DNA from 4 places in the Paeniglutamicibacter sp. NPDC012692 genome. Region 3 is predicted to be linked to each of the others. Evidence: riboswitches for the same ligand, from Rfam matches in the RefSeq annotation. Region 3 holds a riboswitch; each other region holds the start of a gene.

Region 1 (5,645 bases), on a different contig from region 3:
ACCCCGCGAACCTTCGATCGCCAGTCCAATGAGTGGAAGGACGGCGACACGCTGTTCCTCCGCGCATCGGTGTGGCGTGAGGCTGCCGAAAACGTCGCTGAGACGTTGACCAAGGGCACTCGTGTCATTGCTCAGGGCCGCCTCAAGTCGCGTTCTTACGAAACCAAGGAAGGCGAAAAGCGCAACGTCACCGAGCTCGAGGTCGATGAAATCGGCCCGTCGCTGCGTTACGCTTCCGCAAAGGTCACCCGCACCCAGCGCTCCGGCAATGGTGGCAACGGTGGCTTCGGCGGACAGAATGCCGGCGGCAACGCCGGCGGATTCGGCGGCGGCAATGCCGGCGGCCAGGGTGGTTTCGGTGGCGGCAACGCCGGCGGAAACAGCGGTGGCGGCTGGAATGCACCGGCAGCCGATCCATGGGGCGCTCCTGCCGGAGGAAACAACGGCGGATGGGGCAACCCGGGTTCTGACGAACCGCCTTTCTAAACAAAATTATTCACCATCCCGCAGAAAATTCTGCGGGCTCCACCTGATAAAGGAGCTCCACGATGGCTAAGGCTGAACTCCGTAAGCCCAAACCAAAGTCCAACCCCTTGAAGGCCGCTGACATCACTGTCATCGACTACAAGGACGTAGCATTGCTGCGCAAGTTCATTTCGGATCGCGGAAAGATCCGTGCCCGTCGCGTTACCGGCGTTTCCGTTCAGGAACAGCGCAAGATCGCACAGGCCATCAAGAACGCGCGTGAAGTAGCCTTGCTGCCTTACTCCGGCGCTGGCCGCGGCTAAGGAAGGTATACAAACATGGCAAAGCTCATTCTGACCCACGAAGTTACCGGCCTCGGTGCCGCAGGCGACATCGTTGAGGTGAAGAACGGTTACGCACGTAACTACCTTCTCCCGCGTTCGTTCGCCATCACCTGGACCCCGGGCGGTGAGAAGCAGGTTGAGTCGATCAAGGCCGCCCGTGCTGCTCGCGCCGTTGCGTCCTTGGAAGAAGCACAGGCACTCGCCGCCGCTATCTCCGCCAAGCCGGTCAAGCTGACCGTCAAGGCCGGCGCTACCGGTCGCCTCTTCGGCACCGTCAAGACCGACGACATCGCCAAGGCTGTTGCAGCCGCCGGCGTTGGCGCGATCGACAAGCGCAACATCGAGATCAACGATCACATCAAGTCGACGGGTAACTACTCGGCTACCGTGCGTCTGCACACCGATGTATCCGCGACCATCTCGCTGGTAGTCGTAGCCGCAAAGAAGTAATTCTCTGCGGATTCATCGTCCCCCGGGACGATAGCGATGAGGACCTCACCTTCGGGTGGGGTCCTCATCGCTTTAACGGGTCGTGTGGACGTGACCCATGGGGGATTGGGCATCGTCCGGGGGGTGCGGCCGCACAGTATCGACAACTGGCGGCCAAAAGCGAGTGTTGTTCGCAGAATCTTCGATTCTTACTCTTCGTGAACCAATGTGTCGAAACAATCTTTGACTGAAGCTAAACTTTTCTCCTAACGTTAGTCATGAATCAAGAGTGTCAACGCAAAAGCCCTGGCTTGTTGACCGGCAACCCTCTCACGGTAGTGGGGTGCTCCAGGTGACGATTCGGCCCGCGGAACCCCGGGGGCAAGTACCGCACACCTTTGATGGCCTGTTGCGCTTTGGCGCACACCCGAATCAAGGTGGGCACCAAGCCGAAGGACCGAGCCATGACTCTTGCGACAGACCTAACCCCCGACACCTTGCGCAACGTTTTCGCCCAGCATCCCTCGGGTGTTGCCGCACTGTGCGCCATCGTCGACGGCGAGCCGCAAGGAATCGTCGCTTCGTCTTTCACCGTCGGCGTTTCGATGGATCCGCCGCTGGTGATGTTCGCGGTCCAGAACACGTCGCGTACGTGGCCCCTCGTTCGATCCAATGCCCGCATCGGGGTATCCGTGCTCAGCGAAAAGAACGAGGGCGTTTGCCGCCAGATCGCTTCCAAGACCGGGGACCGCTTCGCGGGGCTCCGCCTGGATTCCACCGACGAGGGCGCCCTGCTGCTCCACGATGCAAGCTTGTGGCTCGACTGCTCTGTTGAGCAGGAGATTCCGGCGGGCGACCACCACGTCGTCCTGCTGCGCGTGCACGGCCACCAAACGAGCAATGAAACAAATTCCCCGCTGGTCTTCCACGGATCCGCATTCCGCCGCCTGGAAACCGAACAGCTCGTCTCCTAGGCGCTATCCCGGAGGCACGCGAGCCTGCTTGGCCATGATCCACCACGAGAGCCGGATCATGGCCCGGCAGGTTCTGTCTTTTGCGGGGTGGGCCGCGAGGCAGGTGCCGTCCGTTCGCCTAGGAGGGGTCGTGGACGACTTCCATCATGTGGCGGTACCCGTGCCGCGCCAATTCCGTGAGTACGCCAAAGTCGACGTCAGCAAGCTTGTTGACATACAGGCATGCGGCACCTCGCTTGTGCTTGCCTAGCTTGGCCAGGAGCTCTTCGGATTCCGGCGCGACGGTCAGACCGTAGAGGGCCAGATTCGTCGATCGGGGCGAGAACCCGATCGCGCCGGCGTCCCCTTCCCTGCCTGAATCGTATTTGTAGTGGTAAGTTCCGAAGCCGATGATCGTCGGTCCCCACATGGTCGCAGGCTGCCCGGAGACTTCCTCCATCATTTCCAGCAACACCTGCGCGTCCGCGCGCCGAGTGGGGTGGGCAACGGAGGCGATGAACTCATGTGGATCAACGCGGGTGGGGGCGGTTTTGTTGGCGGCCATGCGAGCCAGTATTGCAGTGCCGTAGGCGCTCATCAACCTCGTTAATCCCCAGAATCCCCAGAGCCCTGTGGATAGCTGTGGATAGTTTGTGGGTAACCGCGGAATGCGTTGGGGATTAACCCCGGAATCTCGGGGTTTTTATGTGTATAACCAAGATTTTCGCCCCGAGAATCTGTGGATAACTACTTTCTGTCCACAGGTGTGTAAATGCATAGCGCCTAGTCAGACGGCTTTTGTTGATAAAAATCGCCGGTAATCCACAATGTTCTCCCCAGACTGTGCACACAACACGCCGCAAGGTGCACAGGTTATGCACAGCCCCTGTGGATAACGATGTTGGGTTTGAGTCAAATGAGGTCTAAGGTGACAATGTTCCCCACCTATTTCCACAGGCTTACGGTGTCTCTTCGCACACGTGAGATTGGACGTACCAAAAGGTCGGCCGACCCTGCGACACTGAAGTAGGTAATGACGCGGAAAACTGGGAACCCGCGAAGCTTGAAGGGAAAACCCGTGTCGCTAGCGAACATCGAAACCAATTCTGAATCCGGCGAGTCAGCCTACGGCCGCACGCCGCCGCAGGATCTTGTGGCCGAACAAAGCGTGCTCGGCGGCATGATGCTCTCCAAGGACGCCATCGCGGACTGCGTGGAAGTCCTGCGGGGACTCGATTTCTACCGCCCGGCGCACGAGGCCATCTACGAAGCGATCATCGACCTGTACGGCCGCGGCGAACCCGCCGACGCAGTGACGGTCTCCGACCTATTGACCAAGCGCGGGGAAATCACCCGCATTGGCGGCCCGGCCTACCTGCACACCCTGATCCAGTCCGTCCCGACGGCTGCCAACGCGGGCTTCTACGCCGAGATCGTTCGTGAGCGTGCCGTCTTGCGCCGTCTGGTCGACGCCGGAACCAAGATCGTCCAGCTTGGCTACTCGCAGGACGGCGAGGTCGACGCAATCGTCAACGAGGCCCAGGCCGAGGTCTACAAGGTCGCCGAACGACGCACCGCGGAGGACTATGTCCCGCTGCGCGACATCATTGAGGGCACCGTCGACGAAATCGAATCGGCGGGCTCCCGGGGCGAGGGCATGACCGGTGTGCCCACCGGATTCTACGAACTCGATGAGCTGACCCAGGGCCTGCACGGCGGTCAGATGATCGTCATCGCAGCCCGCCCGGCTGTCGGCAAGTCCACGTTCGCATTGGACTTCGCCCGGTCGGCAGCTATCAAGAACAACATGACCGCTGTTTTCTTCTCCCTGGAAATGGGCCGAAACGAAATTGCCATGCGTCTGCTGTCCGCAGAGGCCAGCATTGCGCTGCAGGACCTGCGCAAGGGAACCATCAAGGACGAGCAGTGGTCGAAGATCGCCACCACCATGGGGCGGCTCAACGACGCACCGCTGTTCATCGATGATTCGCCGAACATGTCGCTGATGGAAATCCGCGCAAAGTGCCGTCGCCTGAAGCAGAAGCACGACCTCAAGCTGGTGGTCTTGGACTACCTGCAGCTGATGAGCTCGGGCAAGCGCGTTGAATCGCGCCAGCAGGAAGTCTCCGAGTTCTCGCGTGCGCTGAAGCTGCTCGCCAAGGAACTCGATGTGCCGGTTATTGCGTTGTCGCAGCTGAACCGTGGTTCCGAACAGCGTACGGACAAGAAGCCGATGGTTTCCGACCTTCGCGAATCCGGATCGATCGAGCAGGACGCCGACATGGTCATTCTGCTTCACCGTGAAGACATTTACGACAAGGAGTCGGCGCGTGCCGGCGAAGCCGACGTGATCGTGGCAAAGCACCGTAACGGTCCGACCAAGACCATGGTGGTCGCCTTCCAGGGCCACTACTCGCGCTTCAACAACATGGCGCAAGAGGGCGGGATGTAACCGTCCCCAACACTGCGGTGCGGCCTTCCCGATGTCAGGGAAGGCCGCACCATTGCGTTAAGCGGCAGCCATGCTTCCGGCTTACCTACGCTTGCGCCTCGGCAAACGACTTGAACTCATTCATAGTCTTCAAGTTCTGCTTCGGGAACATCGAGCCGAAGAGCAGCCCGACGATCTTCATGAACCCGGAGAATTCGAAGGTATTGTGCGCGACCCAGCGGGTCGCTGTTCCGTCCACGTCGTGGAACTCGTTCTTGCAGATGTTGTGGACGCCTTTGGCATCATAGGTTCCGTCGAATGCATCGGGCAGCTCGCGTCGGGTGACCGTCTCGACCATTTCCATGGTGCCCCTGCCCTGCTTGTAGAGCAGCCTTGAGGTTGCACCGGGTTCCCCGGGCGTGCCGGAGACCGCCTCGAAGGAGAGCAACCCCGTCTGCCAGAGTTTCAGGTTTTCCGGGTCGTCGAAGAGCTCGATGAACCTGCTGCGCGGGACGTTGACGGTTATTTCGTTGGTGAACTCCATGCACGAAACCCTACCTGCGGTCACCCCCGAATGGACGTGAATTCACCCCCGAAAAACATTGCTGACAAGACTCTCCGCAGGTCGATGCAATGCGGGAAACGGGCAGGCTTTAAGCTCTAATCATGACCTCGTCTGCTCCCGGATCCGGCGCGAATGTGCCGCTGGGCCTTTTCGCTCCCCAATACCGCTGGATCACCGTGGGAATGTTCTCCCTGGTGTTCCTTGTCGCCTTCGAATCCCTGGCCGTCACGACGGTCATGCCGCTGGTCAGCAAGGATCTGAACGGCGCGGCCATGTACGCGCTGGCCTTCGCGGCACCCATGGCAAGCGGCGTCATCGGCATGGTGGCCGCGGGTGGCTGGTCCGACCGGAAGGGACCGACGGGTCCGCTCTACGTTTCCTCGATCGTGTTCATTGTCGGCCTGCTGCTGTGCGGCCTGGCGCCGAGCATGCAGGCGCTGGTGGTGGGACGCCTGGTC
Region 2 (5,645 bases), on a different contig from region 3:
CGCCGTTCCCATGGCCGGGGAAGTGATCGGAGGCGCCGTCTATGCGCTCCAACAGATTCTGTTTGTTGGCGGAATTTTCATGGCCATCGGCTCGATCGTGGTGCGGCACTTTGAGGTCTTGAGAGACGAAATGCAGCGAGTCGCCGGCGGGGGATTGGCCGGACCGGGGCAGAAACAGGGTTAAAGAACCGCGGGGGGGGGGGGGGGGGGGGGGGGGGGGGGGGGGGGGCGCGGCCCCCCGCCCCCCCCCCCCCCCGCGGGGGGGGGGGCCCCCCCCCCCCCCCCCCCCCCCCCCCCCCCCCCCCCCCCCGCGGTCGTTGGTTTGTTTGGGTGATTCCCTACAGCGTGATCGAACCCTTGGGGGTTTCGAAGGTGACCGAGAGGATTCCCGGCGTGCCGTTGGGTGCCTGCCAGTTGACCGTGACATCGCCGACCGGCAACTGCTCGGGCTGTCCGAGCCAGTCTGCGACGCGTTCGCTGGATCCGGCGATGCTGATCGACGAAATCTTGCCAACCGGGGTCAGTGCCTTCGACGGGTGCAGGTTCTCCGTCCCGTCATCCCAACGCAGCAGGTACGGGACCTGTGGATCGGCGATCAAGCCGTTGACGCCGATCTGGCGCCAGGTCAGTTCCTGTCCATCCGGGAACTTTCGGTTTCCCGGTACCGAGCTACGGCCCAGGCGTGCCTCGACCGGTGCCAGGTCATCAACAGCAACGCACCAGCCCATCCAGCCGCCGCCAAGTTCGGAACGGGCACGAACGGCCTGACCGAACGGTGCCTTGTCCGATGCGGGGTGGTTCAGTACCTCGACAACTTCGAGGTACTGGTCATTCTGCAACGGGAAGATGACATTGCGAGTACCAAATCGTGGGTGAATACCGCCCTTTACAGATTCGAGTCCAAGGGCCGCGCCGATCCGAGCGGCAGTTGCCGCGAGGCCGTCGGGTCCACAAGCGTAAGTTACATGGTCCAACCTCATCATGTGCCCATCATGGCACGATGTGATCTGGCTCTCGAGTTAGGGTTGCCTAACTTGAGTTTGGCTGGTGGTTTCATGGTCGGGATCGGGCCAGCGCCCCGCTACTTCCGGATTGTCACATTTTGAGATGTTCTTGCGCGCCCGCGTTTCCTTGCGCCAGACTGATTCACAAGGTCATGAGTTCCAGCAACAAGCCCCGGCTTGCTGGACGGCAACCCTCCACCGCGGTGGGGTGCCCCGGGTGAAGACCAGGCCCTGCGTCACAAGGACGCAGGACAAGCGCGGGCATGCCCCTATGTAGAATCCGACGCCACAGGTGTCGGCTACGGGCATACCCCTTGATTCCTCGAAGGGGAGAACGATGTCAAACGACTGGTCATTCGAAACTCGTCAGATCCACGTGGGCCAGGAGCCGGACGCCGCCACCGGCGCGCGGGCCCTGCCGATCTACCAAACCACCTCCTTTGTGTTCCCGACCGCGGAAAGCGCCGCCGCGCGCTTCGCGCTCCAGGAGCTGGAGCCTATCTACACGCGCATCGGCAACCCCACCCAGGACGCGGTTGAGCAGCGCATTGCCAGCCTCGAGGGTGGCGTCGGCGCACTGCTGCTGGCATCGGGCCAGGCAGCCACGACCTTCGCGATCCTGAACCTCGCAGAGGCCGGGGACCACATCGTGGCAAGCCCCAGCCTCTACGGCGGAACGCAGAACCTGTTCAAGCACACGCTGCGCAAGCTGGGTATCGAGGTCACCTTTGTTGCGGATCCCGACGACCTGGATGGCTGGCGTGCGGCGATCAAGCCAAACACCAAGGCCCTGTTCGGCGAAGTTGTCTCCAACCCTCGCCAGGACGTCCTGGACATCGAATCGATCTCGGCCATCGCCCACGAGGCAGGCGTGCCTTTGATCGTCGACAACACCCTTGCGACCCCGTACCTGGTGCGTCCCATCGAATGGGGTGCGGACATCGTGATCCACTCGGCCACCAAGTACCTCGGCGGCCACGGCACCGCGATCGCCGGCGTCATCGTGGACTCGGGCAACTTCGACTTCGCCGCCGATCCTGAGAAGTTCCCGGGCTTCAACACCCCGGACGAGTCCTACAACGGCCTGGTCTTCGGCCGCGACCTGGGTGTCAATGGCATCCTCGGCGCCAACCTCGCCTACATCCTCAAGGCCCGCGTTCAGCTGCTGCGCGACCTGGGTTCCGCCGTTTCCCCGTTCAATGCGTTCCTGATCGCCCAGGGCCTTGAGACGCTGTCGCTTCGCATCGAGCGCCACGTCTCCAACGCCGTGGAGGTCGCCAAGTGGCTCGAGGCGCAGCCGCAGGTCGAGTCGGTCAACTACGCCGGCATCGAGTCGAGCAAGTGGTTCGAACGCGGCCGCAAGTACGGCCCCAAGGGCATCGGTGCGATTGTTGCGTTCGAAATCTCCGGCGGCCTCGAGGCCGGCCAGGGATTCGTCGATGCGCTGAAGCTGCACTCCCACGTGGCGAACCTCGGCGACGTCCGCTCGTTGGTAGTCCACCCGGCCTCCACCACCCACGCACAGCTCACCGAGGACGAGCGGGTCGCCGCCGGCGTTACCCCGGGCCTGGTGCGCCTGAGCGTGGGTATTGAAAACATTGCCGACATCATTGCCGACCTCCGGGCCGGCTTTGAGGCAGTCGCCTCGCTCGCCGAGGTCGAACTGCAGGGCGTAACTCGTTGAGCGTGGAGACAGACGTGGTGCTTTACGACGCCGAAACTGCCCAGGCGTTGGGCTATGCCCCGGACGGGATCCTTCGGCACCTTCACACGGGTGAATACGCCTTCGAGACCGGCGGCGTTCTTCCTGACGTGGTGCTGGGCTTTGAAACGTGGGGGACGCTTAACGAAGACGCGTCCAACGCGGTTTACATTGCCCATGCGCTGACGGGGGATTCGCACGTTGCACGCGGACTCTCAACGGAGCCCGGCTGGTGGGACGGCTTTGTGGGCCCCGGAAAGACCGTGGACACCGACCGCTATTTTGTGGTCTCGGCAAACATGGTCGGCGGCTGCTCAGGATCCACCGGCCCGGCCAGCCTGGACCCGGACGGCAAGCCGTGGGGCTCGCGTTTCCCCTTCACCACCATCAAGGACTCCGTGCGCCTGGAAGCCCGCCTGGCCGATGCCCTGGGCATCAAGGTCTGGCACACGGTTCTCGGCGGTTCCATGGGCGGAGCCCGGGTGCTGGAATGGGCGGTTGAGTTCCCGGAACGCGTACGGAACTGCGTCGTGGTTGCGGCAACGGCGGAATCCTCGGCGGAACAGATCGCCTTTGCCCAGGCCCAGAGTGCGGCCATCCGCCTGGACCCGGACTTTGCCGGCGGCGACTACTACGCCAACGACAATGTCCCCTCGGCTGGGCTCGGCCTGGCCCGCAGGATCGCGCACATCACCTACCGTGCCGAACCCGAACTCGAGGTGCGGTTCGGCCGTACCGCACAGGCGGGGGAGGCTCCGGTTGGCTCTGCGAGCCTGGACCGCGGGCGCTACCAGGTGGAGAGCTACTTGGACCACCAGGCCAGCAAGCTGGTTGGTCGTTTCGACGCCAACAGCTACCTGGTGTTGACCGAGGCCTTGATGAGCCACGATGTGGGCCGCGGGCACGGTTCCGTGCAGGAGGCTCTGGCGCGGCTTGGTTCGGTGAACTTCTTCGTATCCGCGGTTGATTCCGATCGCCTGTACTGGCCTGAGCAGTCGGAACGCCTGGCGAAGTCCCTGCCGAACCCGGTGGAGGTCCGCTACATCACGTCGCCGATCGGGCACGACGGTTTCCTCACCGAAATCGAACAGCTCGGTGAAGCGCTTGCGGAACAGATTTTCTCCTAGGAATCTGACTCGCAGAAGGCAGCCGCAGGGCTGAAACGGGTGGCTCCGGCCGAAGAAACAATCTTCGGCCGGAGCCATCAGTCTTTGCGCGCCAAGTGGATCTAGTCGGTGAGTGCCTTGAGGCGTGCCTGGGTGTATTCGTCTCGGGTAATGACACCGCGGGCCAAAAGGCTATCCAGTTCAATCAATTTCTGTTCTACGGTCTTCTTCGGCGCCAGCATTTCCGAGTTGGCAGCACGGACAGCCAACTCGGTTTGCAGGGTGAAAGGATCCAGTCCCGCGTTCTTGCTGGCCTTGTAGTTGCGGACGCCAACGACAGCCGTGAAGATGAATGCTGCAAGGACGAGTAAGGCAACGATTGCGAAAATCACGCCGAATGAATCAAAAACGAAACCCAAGCCACCGGGAAAGTCAGTCCCGCCTGTGCCCACGTATCCGAAATCGACAGGTTCAGAGTTCCCCATTTGTTCCAGGATTTCCGGCGGAATGTCGTCGAATGTTGTCGTGCTTGCTAGGTTCATCATTGACGTCCTGTCCCGGCATGAGCCGCAGTGAAACAGGCCAATGACATGGCCTGTAGTCACTAGTTAAGCATCAATTGATTGCAGAACCGCCGAATTTCGCAAATCGTTTTCCATTTGTGACGGGTTGTTCAGTTTTCCGGCGAGATGTTCAGTCGCTTGATCCGGTGCCCAACAAAGGTCCGGCGGTGGGCTCACTGAACGGAACGGCAAGTGGGCGCTTGGCGGTGATGCCGTCTCCCGAGGATTGGTGCCGGATGCGGCGGATGACCCACGGGGCCAAATGCGTGCGAGCCCAGATCAGGTCCTCGCGGCGGGCTTCGCGCCAATTCTTGGTTTCGGCTTCGCCGGGCTCTGCGTGCTGCAAGTCGTGCGGAACGTTCAGGGCGTCAAGTGCCATGGCCGCAATCGTGTGGTGTCCGAGCGAGGAGAAATGCAGTCGATCGTCGGCCCACATTTGTGGCTGGTGCAGTTCGCGCAGCGACCACATGTCGGCCACGACGGCGTCGTATCGGGCGGCAATGGTGCGAACGTTTTCGTTGTAGATCGCGACCTTGCCGCGGATGCCGCCCAATACCGGCGTGTCACGGATATCCGGGCCGGTGAAAAGCAAAATGGTGGCGCCAGATGTCGCAAGAATCCGCATGAGAGCATCGAGCTTGTCGGCGATGGCGTCAGGGTCGCCGCCCGGGCGAATGACGTCGTTTCCGCCGGCGCAAAGACTGATCAGATCCGGCTTGAGCTCAAGTGCCGGGCCAGCCTGCTCGTCGAAAATCTGGGCAATGAGACGGCCGCGGATGGCGAGATTCGCGTAGGCGAAGTCCTCGACGCCTTGGCTGAGCTGCTCGGCCACGCGGTCTGCCCACCCGCGGTAGCCGCCGGGGCTGCTTGGATCAACATCGCCAATTCCTTCGGTGAAGGAATCGCCCAGGGCCACGTAGCGTCGCCACGGGTGGAGAAGCGTGCTGTCGGTCGAGGAGTCTTCTTTGAGTGGGATGGCCATGTTGTTCACAGAGGTATTCTTACCAAAGAATATCTAAGTTACCTAAGCGTAGGTTCAGCTCCCCGCGCCCCGCCGCCGTTTGGTGACGGGGCGTGTTCTTTTATTTCGCCCTTCACCAGCCATTCCAGCGGCGCACCGGTGCGCAAAGCGAACTTCTTTAGCTGAATGTCATTTGGCTTGGATCGGCCGTTCAGCCAAGCACTCACCGAGTTTCGGTTGATGCCGACTGCTTCAGCGATTTCTTGAACACTCACGTCTGCAACTCGCAATGCCTTGCGCATGCGGTCG
Region 3 (5,645 bases):
CGCCGCGACCAGCTGGTCGGCGGTGAGCTGCTGGTGGGTGGTGGAGGCCGGGTGCAGCACCAAGGTGCGCACGTCGCCGATGTTGGCCAGGTGGCTGGCAAGCTGCAGCGCCTCGATGAAGGCGGTGCCGGCGGCACGGCCGCCGTTGATGCCGAAGCTGAAGACCGAACCGACACCCAGCGGGAGTAGTTCCTTGGCGCGCTCGTGGTGCGGGTGGGACGGCAGGCCTGCGTAGTTCACGTAGGAAATGCGCGGGTCGTTATCCAGCCATTCGGCCACGGCCTTGGCGTTGGCCAGGTGCGAATCCATGCGCTGCGGCAGGGTCTCGACGCCCTGCAGGAGCTGGAACGCGGACTGGGCCGGAAGCGCCGGTCCGATGTCGCGCAGCTGCTCGCTGCGCAGCTTGGTCAGGAAGCCGTACTCGCCGAAGTTGTCCCACCACGAGACGTTGCCGTAGGAGGCCACGGGTTCGGTCATGGACGGGAACTTGCCGTTGCCCCAGTTGAACGTACCGGCTTCGACGACGACGCCGCCGAGGGTGGTGCCGTGGCCGCCGAGGAACTTGGTGGCCGAGTGGATCACGATGTCGGCGCCGTGCTCGATGGGGCGCAACAGGTACGGGGGAGTCAGCGTGGAGTCGACGACCAGCGGCAGGCCGGCGGCGTGGGCAACCTCGGCCAGGCCCTTGAGATCGGCGATGTCGCCGGACGGGTTCGCGACGACCTCGGTGTAGACGGCCTTGGTGTTCTCGCGGATCGCCGCGGCGAATTCGGCAGGGTCGGTGGAATCGACGAACGTGGTCTCGACGCCGAAGCGGCGCAGGGTCACGTCGAGCTGGGTGATGGTTCCGCCGTAGAGCTTGGAGGAGGCAACGATGTGGTCGCCCGCGCCTGCCAGCGCCGCGAAGGTGATGAATTCGGCCGCCATGCCGGAGCCGGTGGCGACGGCGCCGATGCCGCCCTCGAGCGAGGCGATACGTTCCTCGAAGGCCGCAACCGTCGGGTTGCCGATGCGCGAGTAGATGTTTCCGTACTTCTGCAGCGCGAAGAGGTTCGCGGCATCGTCGGAGTCCTTGAAGACAAACGAGGTGGTCTGGTAGATCGGGACGGCACGGGAACCGTGCTCGGCATCCGGGGTGCCGCCGGCATGCAGTGCGCGCGTGCGGAATCCAAATTGATGTTCGGCCATGAGGGTGGCTGACTCCTTGCGTATGTGGCAACGGCCGCCCGGGGTACGGACGGCCCTCGCCTGTGGGGCTGGGGTGGTGCTTCTCCCGGGTCAATGCGGTGCCGGTTCGCCCAGGACAGGGTCCGCAAGGACCCTCTAGGGGTTCAGCACCGAAGATTGCTTACGCGCTCTCCATCGTTTCTGGCGGTAGCACCTTGTTCACCGGAGTGTGAAAGGTTGCTGCGGCGTCATGGAACCAGATCTCTCGGCCGCTCGGGATGGGGTGTTGATCCATTGTGGCAAGAAATCGACCAACAGCCAAAGATTGTGAGCTTAGGTTGCGAATGCTGAGACGAAAATCGAAGAATCTGCGCCGCCCCGATGGCCGGGATTATGCCGGGCTAGGCTTGTGGGCATGAGTGCAACGTTGGTTTTGGTCCGTCACGGAGAAACAGCCTGGAATGCCGAGGGCCGTCTCCAGGGCCAAACGGATATTCCGTTGAACGATGTGGGCCGCGAACAGGCCCATGTCGCGGGCCAGGAATTGGCCGGCTCGAGCTGGGATGTCCTTGCGTCGTCGACCCTGGGCCGTGCGGCGGAAACCGCGGAACTCATTGGGCAGAACCTTGGCCTGGCCCTGACCGAAAAAATCGACGGACTCCGGGAGCGTCACTACGGAAACGCCGAGGGACGCGTGGTCTATGACCTGCCGCGCGAGGAAATCGACGTGCTGCTGCGCTCGGCGGAACCAGAGGAAGCCGTGGCCGCGCGAGGCATCCGGGCGCTCTGCGACCTGCTGGAGCGCCACGAAGGCAAGCGCATCATCGTGGTTGCCCATGGAACGCTGATCCGGCTGACCGTCGATGCGCTGGTTCCGGGACGCAAGACGCCGATCATGCGCAACGGGCAGATTCTCGAGGTCGATATCCCCTTGCTGCGGCGCCATGCCGCAGCCCCCACGCACTAGCGCGATCACTGCCCCCGGCCGCACGATGGTGGGGTGAGCGAAAACTTCTTTGGCGACCGCGGATTCTATGCGCGCCGGGCGCGGGCCTATGACGCAATGCTTGGGTCCCCGACCTACAACAGGGTCTTCTGGGGCACCCGCCCGGACCAGTACGCGGCCTTTGCGGCGAGGGCCATCGGCTCGGGCGACGGCCCGCTGCTCGAGGTGGCCGTGGGGACGGCCAGGGCCACGGCGCTCCTGCATGTTGCCAGCCGGCGCCCCACGACACTTGTGGACCTGAGCGCGCCGATGCTTGAGGTCGCCGGCGATTCAATTCGCCGGGCCGCCGGCGGGGAAGTGCCGGGACGCATCACCCTCGAGTGTCGGGACATGCTTTCGCCGACCGACGGGCGGCGCTTCGAAACCGTTTTGGGCCTGGGCCTGTTGCACCTGGTCCCGGATCTCGGAAAGGTCTTCGCCGGGCTGGGTGCGCAGCTCCGGGATCACGGGACCCTGTATCTGGCCTCGCTCGTCCGGGGTTCGGCCCGGTCCAACGCCTACCTGAAGCTGCTCAAGTCCCACGGGGACATTGCCGAAATCCGCACACCGGGCGAGCTCTACGAGTCGGCGCTGGATGCCGGGATCGGCAACGTCTCCGTGAGCCACGAGGGCGCCATGGCCTATGTGGTCATTTCGCGCTAGGGGCGATCTTGCCTGAATTCCGCGGCCATGCGCTTGGTCTCGACCTCAAAGCGGGTCAGCAGGCGCAGCAGGTCGTCGCGATCCCCGGCAGACCATTCGCCGACCAGGTCGGTGGCCAGCGAATTTCCCGAGCGTACCAAGGCTGCGGCGGTGTCCGTTCCGGCGGCGGTCAGGGCAAGCCGTGACGCCCTGGAATCCTTGGGGTCCGCCAGTTTTTCCACCAGGCCGGCCTCCTGCAGGCGGGCGGCGATCTTGGAGATGTTTGATGCCCCGGTGACCATGCGGGCGGCCAGCGCCGACGGTCGCTGCGGCCCGTAGGAGCCCAGGATCGTCACGGCGACAATCGACGCGGGATCCAGGTGGACACCCTCGCGGGCGGCGACGGCCGTCATGAAGTCGGGGGATGTCCATTGGGACATGATGCTTTGCAGCATGTTGATCAGTGCGGAATTTTCGGGGGCGTTTTCCATGGACTTAGGCCTCGGTCCCGCCGTCGACGGGCAAAACGACGCCGGTGATGAAGCTGGCCTGCTCCGAGAGGAGGAATGCGGTCGCGTTGGCGATCTCCTCCGGCTGGCCGAGTCGCTTCATGGGGATCTCCGCGGCGTAGCCGTCCTTGGCCTCGACCGGCAAGGAAGCGAGTGCGGCGGTCTCGATGGCGCCGGGGGCCACCGCGTTGACGCGGATGCCCAGGGCCGCGTTTTCCTTGGCAACGCTGCGGGTCAGCGAGACGACGCCGTGCTTTGCGGCGCCGTACGGGGTCAGCTGCGGGGTGGCGCTGATGCCTGCGAGCGAGGCGATGTTGACGATCGAGCCACGGCCCTGGGCCGTGAAGTGCGAAACCTGCGACTGCATGGCCAGGAAGGTGCCGCGCAGGGTCACGTTGATGACGCGGTCCCATTCCTCGACCCCGACGTCCTGGATCGGCTTGGGCATGGCGCCGATTCCGGCGTTGTTGACCGCCATGTCCAGCCGGCCGAACGATTCGACGGCAAAGGGCACCAGCGACCCGACCTCTGCCGCGTCGGCGACGTTTGCGTGCTTGTAGACGGCGCGCCCGCCGGCGGCCTCGATGAGGGCAACGGTTTCCGCGCCGGCCCCGTCGTTGACGTCCGAGACGACAACGGCTGCGCCGTCGGCGGCAAGGCGCAGGGCGATGGCACGGCCGATTCCGGCACCGGCGGCCGTCACGAGCGCGACCTGGTTCTCAAAAGTCATGGCTATCCTCCCGGGGAACAATATGCTGTCTTTTGGACAGTATATGTGCGAGGGGCCGGAAAGAGCCAGCGGTCCGGGCGGGGTGCCGGGGCGGTCGTGCCCCGGCACCGGCAGGTCAGCCCTCGCAGATCTCCTTGATCTGCGCGATGCAGGGTTCGTTTTGCAGGCTGGTGGTGTCCCCGAGGGTGCTTCCCTCGAAGAGCTGGGTCAGCAGCCGCCGCATGATCTTGCCCGATCGGGTCTTGGGCACGTCGGGCACGAAGACGATGTCGCGCGGCTTGGCGATCGGGCCGATCTGACGGGCAACGTGGTTGCGCAGCTCCGCAAGGAGCGACTGCTGCCTGGCCAGCGCCTCGTAGGGCAACGAGGTCCCGACGAGGCTCTTGTCGAAGGGCACCACGAAGGCCGTTGCCGCGTGCCCGGTCTTTGCGTCGGCAGTGGGGCATACCCCCGCCTCAACCACGGCCGGGTGGGTGACAAGCGCGGACTCGATCTCGATGGTGGAAAGCCGGTGCCCGGAAATGTTGATCACGTCGTCGGTGCGCCCGAGGATCCAGATGTCCCCGTCGTCGTCGAAGCGTGCGCCGTCGCCTGCCAGGAACCAGCCCTGCTCGGCGTACTTTTCCCAGTAGGAGGTGTAGTAGCGCTCCGGGTTTCCCCACACGGTGCGGGCCATGGCCGGGCCGGTCTTGGTCAGCACGATGTTGCCCTGCACGTTCGGCTCCACGCCCGCGCCCTGCTCGTCGACGATGCCGACCGAAACCCCGGGCAGCGCCCGGGTGCCGCAGCCGGGCTTGAACGCGGTGTCGTCCTGGCGCGGGGAAAGGATCGTCGATCCGGTCTCGGACTGCCACCAGGTGTCGACCATCGGGATGCCGGCGGGGGTGTCGCGGCCGACCTGGCCGCGCAGCCAGCGCCAGGCCTCCGGGTTCACGGCCTCGCCGACGGTTCCGGCAAGCCGGATGGAGGAGAGGTCGTAGTCCGCCGGGATCCCGTCCGGGAACCAGCCCATCAGCGAGCGCACCAGCGTGGGCGCCGTGTAGTAGCTGGTGACCCCGTAGCGCTCGATGATCTCGAAGTGGCGCCCGGGGTGCGGGGCGTTGGGGACGCCCTCGTAGATCACCTGGGTGACGCCGTTGGACAGCGGCCCGTAGATCTCGTAGGTGTGCGCGGTGACCCAGGCCAGGTCCGCGGTGCACCAGTGGACGTCGGCGTCGCGCTGCGCCGGGTCCGGGTGGGAGAAGAGGAACCTGTGGCTCCAGGAGGCCTGTGTCAGGTAGCCGCCGGTGGTGTGGACCAGGCCCTTGGGCTGTCCGGTGGTGCCGGAGGTGTACATGATGAACAGCGGGGTTTCCGCGTCGAAGGCCTCGGGGGAGTGCTCGGTGCTCGCGGTGTCGACGACGTCGTGCCACCAGACGTCCCGGCCCTGCGTCCAGGCGATCCCGGACCCGGTGCGGCGCAGCACCAGCACGTGCTCGATGCTGTCCACCCCGGCCACCGCGGCGTCGGCGTTGCCCTTCACGGGAACCGCCGCGCCGCGCCGGAACTGCCCGTCCGTGGTGACCAGGAGCTTCGCGCCGGTGTCCTCGACCCGGAATCGCAGCGCCTCGGA
Region 4 (5,645 bases), on a different contig from region 3:
ACGCGTGGCGCAGCTACGAGGCGTACCCCATACTTGTCACCCTGGCCGGGGCCGAATGCGTCGAGGTGCCGCTGGACGCGGCGCACCGACACGATGTCGGGGCGATGGCCGCGGCCGTCACCGAACGCACCAAGGTGGTGCTGTTCTGCAACCCGAACAACCCCACCGGGACGGTGCTGGACGCCGGGGAGATCGGATCCTTCCTCGACGCGGTGCCCGGGCACGTGCTGGTGGTGCTCGACGAGGCCTACCTCGAATTCTCCGGCGACTCCGGGCAGACGCTGCAACTGCTGAGGGACTACCCGAACCTTGCCATCCTGCGGACCTTTTCCAAGGCCTACGGGCTGGCGGCGGTGCGGGCGGGATACCTGCTGGCTCAGGAAGCGGTCGTGCGGGCCATCCGCGCCGTGGCCCCTCCCTTCGGGCTCAGCGCCGTGGCGGAGGCAGGGGCCGTGGCGGCGCTGGCGGATGCCGACCACCTGCGCGGCACCGTGGATGCGGTCTTGGAAGAACGCGCTTTCCTGCACCGTGAACTCACCGCCCGCGGCTACAGCATCCCGCCCAGCGGGGGAAACTTCCTCTGGATCCCGGAGACCGACGCGCGGGCCGCGGACATCGAACGAAGCTGCGCGGCGCACGGGGTGTCGGTGCGCGCCTTCGCCGGGTCCGGCGTGCGCGTGAGCATCGCCCCTCGCGAGGCCTCGCTGGCGGTGCTGGCAGCCCTGGACGAACTCGGCCGGCAGCCGGCGCCGGCACAAACCACCCCACCCACCCCGCAAGACCACAGCTTTGAAATACACCGCACTGGAGGTGCATCGTGATCGGCACAAGCGAACAGCCCGTCGTTGAAGACCCGCGAGGGGGAATCCTCGTTTCGGAGGACGGATTCTTCGACGTTGAGGTGGCGGGGATCAACCGCGAATCGGATTCGGTGGTGTCCCTGGAACTGGCCCACCCGGCCGGCCTGGCCCTGCCGGCATGGAGCCCCGGCTCGCACATCGACGTGCTGCTCCCCAACGGGTTGCTGCGCCAGTATTCGCTGTGTTCGGCGCCGGGCGATGCCCGCTGGCGGCTCGGCGTGCTGCGCGAACCCGCGGGGCGCGGCGGCTCTGCCTACATCCATGAAGACCTGCGCCCCGGCGCACGGGTCAAGGTGCGGCACCCGCGCAACAACTTCGAGCTGGCCCCGGCGCCCGAGTACCTGTTCATCGCCGGCGGCATCGGCATCACCCCCATCCTGCCCATGCTGCGCGCAGCCGAGGAATCCGGTGTGCCGTGGCGGCTGGTCTATCTGGGGCGCAGCCGCAGCTCCATGGCGTTCACCGAGGAGCTGGCCGCCTACGGAAACAAGGTGCACCTGCACGCCGACGACGAGTCCGGGTTCTACCCGCTTCCGGAACTGCTCGGGGACCCCTCGGCCGCCTTCCATGCCTACGTGTGCGGCCCGGGCCCGCTGCTCGATTTCATTTCCGGCCTCGCCGCCGACTGGCAGGATTCGTCCCGCTACAGGTTCGAGCGCTTTGTCGCCGACCCGGCCGCGAGCGCGCCGGCGGCAGGGGACCACGAGTTCACGGTGGAGACCACCCAGGGACTGGAGGTGAAGGTGCCGGTGGGCACCAGCATCCTCAGCGCCCTGGAGCAGGTGGGCGTCCGGGTCCTGAATTCCTGCCGCGAAGGAATCTGCGGCACCTGCGAAACACCGGTGGTGTCCGGGGAGGTCGACCACCGCGACTCGCTGCTCAGCGACGAGGAGCGCGAGGCCGGGGACACCATGATGATCTGCGTTTCACGCTGCAAGGGCAAACGACTGGTCCTGGACATCTAGGAGCAGGCGGCCCGGTTGCGCGGCTGGCGGTCCAGCACGGCCGGGGGTCCTGGAACGTCAGTCGCGCAACCTGAAGAACGAGGTTCCGGCCGCGGTGAAGGCGCCGGGCAGCAGCAGGATGGAAAGTTCCGGGTTGAACTGCACCTCCGTCGGCCCGCGTCCGTCCAGCGCTGAGGCGAGCTTTTCCGGGGCGAGCGCCTCCAGCAGCCATTCGGACGGTCCGGCGCCCAGCTGCAGGAGACCGGTTCCTGGGTCGTAATCGAGCCAGGCGGTGATCCAATCGCCGGCAAAGCGCGGCAGGGGATTGGCTGTGGTTGCGGGTGCTGCATACGTGTTGTGGGACATGGGTGTCACGGTCCTTGAAGCTGGTTGTCCTTGCCCTGCCGCAGGTGTGCGTGCGAAGGCCGCTTCGTCATCCGAACCACCCGCCGTACAACAATGGGGTTGGTACCTGGTCAGTCGGAGCTTTGCCATAAGCAACCAGAATTCGTGAAGCTGTTCCAACCATACGTGGGTGAACGGACAATTAGCCACCGCGGGGTCAGGAACCGCAACAATCCGTCATCGGGTCGCAGTGCAGCCTGCACCCGGCCGGGAGGCATAGGCTGGGAAGAATAGAAATCCAACCCCAGCTTCCGGAGGTACACCATGCGCGCCACACTGATCCACGGACCGCGGGACATCCGCGTCGAAGACTGCCCCGACCCGGTGCTGCTCGCCGACACCGACGCGCTGGTCAAGGTCACCGCCGCCTGCGTGTGCGGGTCCGACCTGTGGCCTTACCGCGGGGTCAACGAGATCCCGAAGCCGCGGCGCATCGGCCATGAATTCATCGGCGTCGTCACCGCTGCCGGGGACAAGGTGGCAACGCTGAAGGTCGGGGACTTCGTGGTGGCCCCCTGGGCCAACAGCTGTGGAACCTGCCCGCCGTGCCGAAATGGCGTCCAGGTGGCCTGCGAGCACCGCGCAGTCTGGGGCGGGAACGACGAAAACGGCCTGCCGGTGGACGGCGGCCAGGGCGAGGCCGTGCGCGTCCCCAACGCCGACGGCACCCTGGTGCCGGTCCCCGGAGTCACGGAGCCGGACGAGGCGCTTGCCAAGTCGCTGCTCGCGCTCTCGGACGTGATGGGCACCGGACACCATGCCGCGCTCGGGGCCAAGGTGGCACCCGGCCGCAGCGTTGTGGTGGTCGGCGACGGAGCCGTGGGCCTGAGCGGGGTGCTGGCCGCCAAGCGACTGGGCGCCACCCGGATCATCGCCATGTCCAGGCATGCAGACAGGGCGGAGCTGGCCCGCGAATTCGGGGCCACCGATGTGGTCGCCGAACGCGGGAAGGAAGCCGCCGCGAAGGTGCGCGAGCTGCTCGGGGGAGTGCTTGCCGACTCGGTCCTCGAATGCGTGGGCACCGAAGAGTCCCTGGGCCAGGCGCTGGCCTGCACCAGGCCGGGCGGCGCAATCGGCTTCGTCGGAGTTCCGCACGGGGAAAACCCGCTGCCGCTCTACGAGCTCTTCTCCAAGAACATCACGGTGGCCGGCGGGGCCGCCAGCACCCGGGCCTACCTGCCCGCGCTGCTGGAAGACGTGCTGGCCGGGAAGATCAATCCCGGGCTGGTCTTCGATACCGTGATGCCCCTGGAACAGACGCCGGAAGCCTACCGGGCCATGGACGAGCGCCGCTCCATCAAGGTCATGCTGGTGCCGTAGGACGCACAGGGGGCCGGCACTGACAGGAATCGTATCCCCGCCAATGCCGGCCCCCTGTCGTGGCTGTCTGTTCTATGCGTTCTCGTGGCTGCGCTCGGAGGCCGGAGCGCGCTTCGGAAGGCTGCGTCCCGCGAAGAACTCGGGCCGGCGCACGGCCGCGCCCACCAGGAACAGCGCGCCCAGGGCGATGATGCCCACGCCGATGACAAACACCAGCCCGATGCCGAAGATCTCCGATCCCGATCCGTAGGACGGATCCCAGGAATCGACAGCGGTCTGGATGAAGACCGCAACCAGTGCGATGCCGCCCAGCAACGGGGCCAGCAGGCGCAGCAGGAAGTTGCGCAGCGAGTCCAGTGCGGTGTGCCTGAAGTACCAGACGCAGGCCAGCGCCGTGATTCCGTAGTAGAAGCAGATCATCATGCCCAGCGCCAGGATGGTGTCGTTCAGGACGTTGTTGCTCAACACCCGCATCAGCGCGTAGAAGCCGGCCGAGACGCCGCCGGCGACGATCGTGGCGAAGGCGGGTGACTTGAACTTGTTGACGGAGCCGAACCGCTTGGGCAGGGCGCCGTGGTGCGCGATCGCGAGCAGCGAGCGGGCCGGGGAGATCATGGTGGACTGCAGCGACGCGGCGCAGGAGGACAGCACCGCCAGCGAGAGCAGGATCGCGAACGGGCCCATGACCGGCGTCGCAATGGCGGTGAAGACGTTAGCGGAGTTCTCCGGATTGCGCAGGCCCAGCCCGGTGTCCCCGACGCCGGCGAACATCACCGTGGCGATGGAACCGACCAGGTAGATCGCGAGCACGCCGATGGCAGTCAGAGCCGCGGCCATGCCGGAGGTCTTCTCGCCGTTCTTGGTTTCCTCGGTCATGGTCAGGCACACGTCCCAGCCCCAGAAGGCAAAGATCGACAGGCTCAGGCCAACCGCGAAGGCGGAGAAGGAATCGATGTGCATCGGGTTGAACCAGGAGGCGTCGAAGGCCAGGTGCCCCGGCTGGCCGGCCGCCTTGGAGAAGGCTCCGACGGCAAACCAGGCGAGCACGACCAGCTGGAATCCCACCAGGACGTACTGGACCAGACGCGTGGTGGTCAGCCCGCGGCAGGCGATGAAGACCGCCGCGCCGACGAAGGCCAGGCAGGTGAGGATGTTGATCGCGTTGTTGCCGGCCAGGTCGGCCAGGGCGGGGTTGCCCGTGGCCTGGGCCAGGAACAGGTAGAAGAAATCCACCGCCACGCCTGCGAGGTTGGAGAGCACGATGATGTTGGCCGCCAGCAGGCCCCAGCCGCCCAGCCAGCCCAGGGCCGGGCCAAAGGCCTGGCTCACCCAGGTGAAGGTGGTGCCGGAGTCGGGGGTGTCCGCGTTCAGTTCCCGGTAGGCCAGGGCGACCAGGAACATCGGGATGAAGCCGATGATGAAGATGGCCGGCAGCTGGGTGCCGATGGCCTGGACCGTGGGGCCCAGCGAGGAGGTCAGCACGTAGGCCGGGGCGATGGTGGAGATGCCGATCATGACCGCGGCGAAGAGCCCCAGCTGGCCGGACGCCAGTCCCTTGCCGCGGACCGGGCCCGTGGCCGACGAGGGCGCCTGGGTGTTTGCGGACGCTTGTTTCAGCGTGGACTGGCTCATGACTCGTCGTCCTTTGCGGCTGGTTCCTGCTGGGTGATGCAGTGGATTCCGCCGCCGCGGGCGAAGAGTTCGCGGGCGTCGACGCCGACGACCTTGCGTCCCGGGTAGGCGTCGGCCAGCACGGCCAGCGCCTTTTCGTCGTTGGGGTCGTTGAACGTGCAGGCGACGACGCCGCCGTTGACGACCAGGTGGTTGATGTAGCTGTAGTCGACGAAGCCTTCCTCGTCGCGCAGCGTGGCCGGGGCGGGTACCTCGATGACGTTGAACGGGCGTCCGGCGGCGTCGGTGGCCCCGTTGAAGGAGGCGATGATTTCGCGGCTGACGGCGTGGTCGGGGTGTTCCGGGTTGTGCTGGGTGTGGACGAGGACGTTTCCGGGGGAGGGGATGGTTGCAACGATGTCGACGTGGCCGCGGGTGCCGAATTCTTCGGAGTCGCGGCTTAGGCCGCGGGGCAGCCAGTGGACCTTGGTGGCCCCGAGGGTGC

Evidence for each region. A riboswitch is a leader RNA that binds a small molecule or an ion and turns the genes downstream of it on or off. The one in region 3 is predicted to bind S-adenosylmethionine.
Region 1: it holds a riboswitch for S-adenosylmethionine, as region 3 does, so the genes downstream of both, ACFY5D_RS11330 (flavin reductase family protein) here and ACFY5D_RS13015 (O-acetylhomoserine aminocarboxypropyltransferase/cysteine synthase family protein) in region 3, are expected to answer to the same signal.
Region 2: it holds a riboswitch for S-adenosylmethionine, as region 3 does, so the genes downstream of both, ACFY5D_RS18020 (bifunctional o-acetylhomoserine/o-acetylserine sulfhydrylase) here and ACFY5D_RS13015 (O-acetylhomoserine aminocarboxypropyltransferase/cysteine synthase family protein) in region 3, are expected to answer to the same signal.
Region 4: it holds a riboswitch for S-adenosylmethionine, as region 3 does, so the genes downstream of both, ACFY5D_RS20590 (hypothetical protein) here and ACFY5D_RS13015 (O-acetylhomoserine aminocarboxypropyltransferase/cysteine synthase family protein) in region 3, are expected to answer to the same signal.

The regions. Positions count from the first base shown of each region.
Region 1 covers NZ_JBIBDE010000002.1:693,069-698,713, reverse strand. Annotated here, with positions in the region: gene ACFY5D_RS11345 (single-stranded DNA-binding protein) at 1-486, shown strand, start outside; gene rpsR (30S ribosomal protein S18) at 549-788, shown strand; gene rplI (50S ribosomal protein L9) at 804-1,259, shown strand; SAM riboswitch class IV at 1,520-1,632, shown strand; gene ACFY5D_RS11330 (flavin reductase family protein) at 1,703-2,212, shown strand; gene ACFY5D_RS11325 (DUF1801 domain-containing protein) at 2,331-2,756, opposite strand; gene dnaB (replicative DNA helicase) at 3,270-4,643, shown strand; gene ACFY5D_RS11315 (SRPBCC family protein) at 4,729-5,166, opposite strand; gene ACFY5D_RS11310 (MFS transporter) at 5,289-5,645, shown strand, end outside.
Region 2 covers NZ_JBIBDE010000006.1:45,290-50,934, forward strand. Annotated here, with positions in the region: gene ACFY5D_RS18010 (hypothetical protein) at 1-184, shown strand, start outside; gene ACFY5D_RS18015 (VOC family protein) at 339-983, opposite strand; SAM riboswitch class IV at 1,153-1,268, shown strand; gene ACFY5D_RS18020 (bifunctional o-acetylhomoserine/o-acetylserine sulfhydrylase) at 1,342-2,688, shown strand; gene ACFY5D_RS18025 (homoserine O-acetyltransferase) at 2,691-3,833, shown strand; gene ACFY5D_RS18030 (SHOCT domain-containing protein) at 3,935-4,357, opposite strand; gene ACFY5D_RS18035 (SGNH/GDSL hydrolase family protein) at 4,506-5,357, opposite strand; gene ACFY5D_RS18040 (helix-turn-helix domain-containing protein) at 5,396-5,645, opposite strand, start outside.
Region 3 covers NZ_JBIBDE010000003.1:204,385-210,029, forward strand. Annotated here, with positions in the region: gene ACFY5D_RS13015 (O-acetylhomoserine aminocarboxypropyltransferase/cysteine synthase family protein) at 1-1,188, opposite strand, end outside; SAM riboswitch class I at 1,357-1,452, opposite strand; gene ACFY5D_RS13020 (histidine phosphatase family protein) at 1,583-2,134, shown strand; gene ACFY5D_RS13025 (methyltransferase domain-containing protein) at 2,168-2,815, shown strand; gene ACFY5D_RS13030 (MarR family winged helix-turn-helix transcriptional regulator) at 2,812-3,285, opposite strand; gene ACFY5D_RS13035 (SDR family NAD(P)-dependent oxidoreductase) at 3,290-4,033, opposite strand; gene acs (acetate--CoA ligase) at 4,149-5,645, opposite strand, start outside.
Region 4 covers NZ_JBIBDE010000008.1:107,554-113,198, forward strand. Annotated here, with positions in the region: gene ACFY5D_RS20580 (histidinol-phosphate transaminase) at 1-821, shown strand, start outside; gene ACFY5D_RS20585 (PDR/VanB family oxidoreductase) at 818-1,825, shown strand; gene ACFY5D_RS20590 (hypothetical protein) at 1,883-2,170, opposite strand; SAM riboswitch class IV at 2,192-2,320, opposite strand; gene ACFY5D_RS20595 (zinc-dependent alcohol dehydrogenase family protein) at 2,474-3,529, shown strand; gene ACFY5D_RS20600 (APC family permease) at 3,602-5,161, opposite strand; gene ACFY5D_RS20605 (agmatine/peptidylarginine deiminase) at 5,158-5,645, opposite strand, start outside.